2 regions of the Paractinoplanes hotanensis genome follow, and region 2 is predicted to be linked to the other one. Evidence: riboswitches for the same ligand, from Rfam matches in the RefSeq annotation. Region 2 holds a riboswitch; the other holds the start of a gene.
What was found. A riboswitch is a leader RNA that binds a small molecule or an ion and turns the genes downstream of it on or off. The one in region 2 is predicted to bind glycine.

Region 1: another riboswitch for glycine. It lies ahead of gcvP (aminomethyl-transferring glycine dehydrogenase); the one in region 2 lies ahead of LXN57_RS13620 (L-serine ammonia-lyase).

Annotation. Positions count from the first base shown of each region.
Region 1 is NZ_JAMQOL010000029.1:82,166-85,567, forward strand. Features, by position in the region: gene gcvP (aminomethyl-transferring glycine dehydrogenase) at 1-1,647, opposite strand, end outside; glycine riboswitch at 1,738-1,829, opposite strand; gene mgrA (L-glyceraldehyde 3-phosphate reductase) at 1,881-2,876, shown strand; gene LXN57_RS21470 (nucleotidyltransferase domain-containing protein) at 2,880-3,402, shown strand, end outside.
Region 2 is NZ_JAMQOL010000016.1:49,166-52,567, forward strand. Features, by position in the region: gene LXN57_RS13620 (L-serine ammonia-lyase) at 1-1,316, opposite strand, end outside; glycine riboswitch at 1,340-1,434, opposite strand; glycine riboswitch at 1,435-1,557, opposite strand; gene LXN57_RS13625 (glycosyl hydrolase) at 1,663-2,856, opposite strand; gene LXN57_RS13630 (carbohydrate ABC transporter permease) at 2,897-3,402, opposite strand, start outside.

The DNA of each region.
Region 1 (3,402 bases), on a different contig from region 2:
GGCATTGGGCTGCACGCTCACCGCGTCGTACCCGGTGATCTCGGCCAGCCAGCCCTCGAGCGTCGACACGAGCTCCTCGTAGCCGGACGTGTTGGACGCGGGCGCGTACGGGTGGATGTTCGCGAACTCGGGCCAGGTGACCGGTTCCATCTCGGTCGTGGCGTTGAGCTTCATCGTGCACGACCCCAGCGGGATCATGCCGCGGTCGAGCGCGTAGTCCTTGTCCGACAGCTTGCGCAGGTAGCGCAGCATGCTGGTCTCGGAGTGATGCGAGCTGAACACCGGGTGGGTCAGGTACTCGCTGGACCGCGCGAGGGGCTGGGCGCCGCATTCGGCGGCCTCGGAAGCAGGGACACCGAAGGCGTCGAGCACGGCCGCGACGTGGGCGTCGGTCGTCGTCTCATCCGTGGCGACCGACACCCGGTCGGCGTCGACCAGGCGGAGGTCGACACCGGCGGCGGCCGCGGCCGCGACGATCCCGGCGGCCCGGCCCGGCACCACGGCGGTCACGGTGTCGAAGAAGGCGGCGTGCGCGACCTCGACGCCCCCGGCAGCGAGGCTGCCGGCCACGGTCAGGGCGTGGTTGTGGGTGCGCTTGGCGATCTCCCGCAGCCCCTTCGGACCGTGGTAGACGGCGTACATGCCGGCCATGACGGCGAGCAGGACCTGCGCCGTACAGATGTTGCTCGTCGCCTTCTCGCGGCGGATGTGCTGCTCACGGGTCTGCAGGGCGAGACGGTAGGCGGGGGCGCCGTCCACGTCCTTCGACACGCCCACGAGCCGGCCGGGCAGCGACCGCTCGAGCCCGGCCCGCACGGCCAGGTAGCCGGCGTGCGGCCCGCCGAAGGCCAGCGGAACACCGAACCGCTGGGTGGTGCCGGCCGCGATGTCGGCGCCGATCTCGCCCGGCGCGCGCAACAGCGTGAGCGCCAGCAGGTCGGCGGCCACTGTCACCAGGGCACCCTGGCGGTGGGCAGCTTCGATCAAAGGCGCGTGGTCCCGTACGGCGCCCGAGGCCCCCGGGTACTGCAGGTGCAGCCCGAAGAACTCATCGGGCAGCGAAGCACCCGCGTCGAGGTCGACCAGCGCGAGCCGGATGCCGAGCGGCTCGGCCCGGGTCCGCAGCACGGCGAGAGTCTGCGGCAGCGTGTCCGCGTCCACCGCGTACACCTGGGACTTGGACTTGGAAGCCCGCTTGGCCAGCGTCATCGCCTCGGCGACGGCGGTGCCCTCGTCCAGCATCGAGGCGTTGGCCGTGGTCAGCCCGGTGAGGTCGGTCACCATGGTCTGGAAGTTGAGCAGCGCCTCGAGCCGGCCCTGGCTGATCTCCGGCTGGTACGGGGTGTACGCCGTGTACCAGGCCGGGTTCTCCAGCACGTTCCGCTTGATCACGGCCGGGGTGTGCGTGCCGTAGTAGCCCAGGCCGATCATCGACGTGGTCACCCGGTTGCGCGAGGCGATCGCGCGCAGCTCGGCGATCGTCTCCTCCTCGGAGGCGGCCGCGGGCAGGTTCAGCGACCCGTGCCAGCGGATCACCTCGGGGATCGCGGCGTCCATCAGGGCGTCCAGCGACGCGTACCCGATGGCTTTGAGCATGTGGGTCTGCTCGTCGGTGTCCGGCCCGATGTGCCGGTTCGCGAACGTCATGACGGCTCCTCAGAGAGGTCGACTAGTCGGCCTCCCCCTCTGTCACCGCCGCGCGGGCCCAACCGCAGGCGCACGGATGCTTCAGAGTCGTCTGCCCACGCGGTCCTTTTGCCTGAGAGGTTCCGGGGAGGATTTGCCCCTTCGGCGCCGAGGTCGACCTCGGTCTCTCCCGCGTGGCTGGCAACCAACCTACCAGCGGACACGTTTCCACCGCGTGTCTCTAGGGTGGGGTTGTGATCTACACCCCCGCGGGCAACCGCTACGACACCATGCCCTACCGGCGGACCGGACGCAGCGGCCTGCGCCTGCCCGTCGTCTCGCTCGGCCTGTGGCACAACTTCGGGCACGAGCGTCCCTGGCAGCGCCAGCGCGACATCGTGCGCCGCGCGTTCGACCTCGGTGTGACCCACTTCGACCTGGCCAACAACTACGGGCCGCCGCCGGGCAGCGCCGAGGAGAACTTCGGCCGCGTCCTCGCCACCGACTTCCAGGCCCACCGCGACGAGATCGTCGTCTCGACCAAGGCCGGGTACGACATGTGGCCCGGGCCCTACGGCGACTTCGGCTCCCGGAAATACCTGGTCAGCTCGCTCGACCAGTCGCTGAAGCGGCTCGGGCTCGACTACGTGGACATCTTCTACCACCACCGGCCCGACCCGGAGACGCCGCTCGAGGAGACCATGGGCGCGCTCGACGCCGTGGTCCGCGCGGGCAAGGCCCAGTACGTCGGCCTGTCGAACTACACCTCTGAGCAGACCGCCGCGGCGGCGGCCATCCTGCGGGATCTCGGCACGCCGCTGCTGATCCACCAGCCGTCGTACTCGATCCTCAACCGCTGGATCGAGAAGGACAACCTGCTCGACACGCTGTCCGCCGCCGGCGCCGGTTGCATCGCGTACAGCCCGCTCCAGCAGGGCCTGCTCACCGACCGCTACCTCGGCGGCATCCCGGACGACTCGCGGGTGCGCACCAGCCGCTTCCTCAACGAGGAAGCCCTGGACAGCCAGACGCTGGGCCGCATCCACGCGCTCAACGACATCGCGAAGCGCCGCGGCCAGTCGCTGGCCCAGACGGCCCTGGCCTGGGCGCTGCGCGACGAGCGGATGACCAGCGTCATCATCGGGGCCAGCAGCGTCGAGCAGCTCGAGAACAACGTCGCGACGATCGGCAACCTGGCCCTCAGCGAGGCCGAGATCGGCGACATCGACGGCACCGTGCTGGATCTGTAGACCGTGATCGAGCGCACGATCCTCGGGGTCGTGGTCGGATCGCGCGCCTACGGACTCGACGGGCCCGGCTCCGACCACGACCGCCGGGGCGTGTACGCGGCGCCGACCCGGGCGTTCTGGTCGCTGGACAAGCCGCCGACCCACTTCGACGGGCCGCTGCCCGAGCAGTTCACCTGGGAGATCGAGCGGTTCTGCGTGCTCGCGCTGCAGGCCAACCCGACCGTGCTCGAGGTGCTCTGGTCCCCCATCGTCGAAACCCTGACGCCGGACGGCCGGGAGCTGCTGGCGGTGCGGCAGGCGTTCCTCTCCAGCAAGGTGGCGGCGACGTACGGCGAGTACGCGCGCGACCAGCTCAACCGGGTCTCCGCCCGCCGGGAGCGCACCGGCGAGACCAACTGGAAGCAGGCCATGCACATGATCCGTTTGCTGCTGGCCGGCGCCCACGTGCTGCGCACCGGCGACGTGCTCGTCGAGGTGCGGTCGCTGCGCCCCCGGCTGCTCGAGGTCAGGAGCGGGTCGGTGCCGT
Region 2 (3,402 bases):
ACGTTGACGGCGAGGCCGCCGCGGGCTGTCTCCTTGTATTTGACCTTCATGTCGGCGCCGGTCTCCTTCATGGTTTTGATGACCTTGTCGAGGGAGACGTGGTGGCGGCCGTCGCCGCGCAGGGCCATGCGGGCCGCCGTGACCGCCTTGACCGCGGCCATGCCGTTGCGTTCGATGCACGGGATCTGCACCAGGCCGCCCACCGGGTCGCAGGTCAGGCCCAGGTTGTGTTCCATGCCGATCTCGGCTGCGTTCTCGACCTGTTCGGGCGTGCCGCCCAGCACCTCGGCCAGGCCGGCCGCCGCCATCGCGCAGGCCGAGCCGACCTCGCCCTGGCAGCCCACCTCGGCTCCGCTGATCGAGGCGTTCTCCTTGAAGAGCAGGCCGATCGCCCCGGCCGCCAGCAGGAAGCGCACCACGCCCTCGTCGTCGGCGCCGGGCACGAAGCGCATGTAGTAGTGCAGCACGGCCGGGATGATGCCGGCCGCGCCGTTGGTGGGCGCGGTGACGACCCGGCCGCCGGCCGCGTTCTCCTCGTTCACGGCCATCGCGTACGCGGTGAGCCACTCCATCGCGTGCTCCGGGGCCCGGCCGGCTGCCCGCAACTGCCGGGCCGTGGTCGCCGCGCGACGGCGCACCTTGAGGCCGCCGGGCAGCACGCCCTCGGCCTCGAGCCCGGCCGCCACGCATTCCTGCATGACCCGCCAGATGTTCAGCAGCCCGTCCCGGACAGAATCGGCCGACCGCCAGGCCGTCTCGTTCGCCAGCATCAGCCGCGAGATCGACAATCCGGTGGCCGACGTCAGCGCCAGCAGGTCGCCGCCGCTGGTGAACGGGTGGGTCAGCTCGACCGCGGACGGCCGCAGCACCCCGCCCTCCGCGATGACGAACCCGCCGCCCACCGAGTAGTAGGTCTTCCGCACGAGCTCGGCGCCCTCGGCGGAGTACGCGGTGAACGTCATGCCGTTGGGGTGGCCGGGCAGCGTACGGCGCCGGTGCAGCACCACGTCGACCTCGGCGTCCGCCCCGCACGGCAGCGTGAGCAGCCCCCGGCTGTGAATGGCAGCCGCCCGCGCGTCCGCGCCCGCGACATCCACCGTTTCCGGGTCTGCGCCCTCGAGCCCGAGCAGCACCGCCTTGGGCGTGCCGTGCCCGTGCCCGGTCGCGCCCAGCGAGCCGAACAGCTCAGCGCGTACCGAGGCGGTGCGGTCGTCGAGTTGGCGGGCGAACATGCGGGCGGCGCGCATCGGGCCGACCGTGTGCGAGCTGGACGGGCCGATACCCACGGAGAACAGGTCGAAAACGGACACAGCCATGCGGAAGCTCCTTCGAGAGGTGGCTCCCTCGCTCTGTCATGGGGCCTGAGAGCTTCATCGACACGAGGAGCGGCGATTTGCACCTTGGGCGCGGGCGAACCCGGCTTTCCAGAGTTGCCCGACCATCGCGGTACGGGTGCCTGAGAGATTCTGAGGGAGAAGTTGCTCCTTCGGCGCCCCGCGGCCGGACCCGGCGACAAGCGTCGCGCGGCCGGAACGGGAACTCTCCCGCGGCGGTCAAGTGGCTGTTCAGTTGTGGGACGAAAGCTATCGACGCCCGGGTGAACGGGTCAAGATCCTGCGGGGAAGCGGGACACGACGGTCCCGCCTCCCCCAGGTTAACCGGTCAGCAGCGGCCCAGGTCCTGCCACTGCTCGGTCCAGCCCGGTTCCGAACCCTGTGTCCAGTAGCGGGCGCGCCACAGGTGCACACCGTCGCCGGACTTGGGTCCGCTCGGGTCGCCGAACTTGCTCTTCTCGTGCTTCACCAGGTTGCCGCCGGTGTAAACGGACGAGAACGCCCAGTTCGGCGCATCACTGCAGCTCGTACCGGGCGGCGGGGTCGTAGGCGGGGTCGTGGGCGGAGTCGTCGGCGGGGTGGTCGGTGGAGTCGTCGGCGGGGTGGTCGTACAGCCGCCGGTCGAGGCCACCGTGTCGACGAAGGTGCTGCCGGCCGACCGGTAACCCCCGGTCCGCGAGGTCACCTGGGACGGTGACAGCACCTGGTTCTTGGCGAACAGCACCCAGTCGACCTGCTGGATGTAGGTGCTGAGGCCGCCCGAGTGGGTGGCCAGGTCGATGAACCACAGGTTCCAGTTGATCGTCATCGTCTGGCGCGGGAAGTACTTGCCGCCGTGGTCGCCGACCTGCACGCCGTCGATGTAGTAGACGACGTGCCCGTCGGCCACCTGGGCCACCAGGTCGTGCCACCCGTCGAGCGAGCTGCGCTGCTCGGAGTGCAGGTTGTCGGCGTACCAGGGCTCGTTGCGGTAGGTGTACCAGGTCGTCTGGTAGTTGATCGGCCCCTGCTCGCCCCACCCGCCGTTGGGCAGATATTCGGAGATGTCGAGCTCGCTGTAGGTGGGGTCGAGGTCGCCGTTGAGCGGGCTGATCGTGAAGAACGTCTGGTTGATGTGGTCGCCGTCGTTGCCGCTGACCGGCGTGTCGGTGAAGCGGACCCGGCTGGCGTAGGTGCCCTCGAGGTAGCGCTTCTGGGTCGAGTACAGCTCGGCGTGCTTGGTGCCGGCGGCGGTGCCGTCGGTCGAGGCGGTCAGCTGCATGACCTTCTGGCCGCTGTTGGTGGGGAAGCTGATGGCGGCCGGCGACCAGTTGGCGCCGGGCACGCCCGGGCCGCCCTGGTAGCTGCGGGGCGTCCAGCCGTTGGCGGCCAGCGCGGGGTCGGACGACGAGCTGTAGCTGAAGTCGTCGAACAGGTAGCCGCAGTCGGCGGCCGACGCGGATTCCGAGGTGACGGCGACGGCGCCGACTCCCGTGAGCGCGGCCACCAAGAGAGCAGCGCATTTACGTCTGTCGATCTTCACGAGCAGACTCCTCCCAAAGAGGAAAGGGGATGAAGGGGAGTTACTTGACCGCGCCGGCGGTCATTCCGGCGCGGATGTGCCGTTGGAACGCGACGTAGGCGACGAGCACCGGCAGCATGGCAATGGTCAAGCCGGCGAACAGGCCGCTCCAGTCGCTGCGATACCCCTGACTGACCGACAGGGCGGCCAGACCCTGCGCCAGGACGTACCGGTCCGGGTCGGGATTGAGAACCAGCGGGAGCAGATACTGGTTCCAGAGCCCGAGGAAATTGAAGATGCCGACCGCGACCAGCCCGGGACGGGCGAGCGGCAGCATGACACGGAAGAAGACGGCGCCGTGCGAGCAGCCGTCGAGCACAGCGGCCTCGGCGATCTCGCTCGGCAGCGTACGGAAGAACGAATGAAGAAAGAAGACCGTGAACGGCACGGCGTACGCGGTGTAGACGAGGATCAGCCCGGCGTAGGTGCCCAGCAGGCCCAGTTGCTGCACCACGAAGAACAGCGGCACGAGCGCCAGGAAAACGGGGAAGAACATGGCCGCGACGA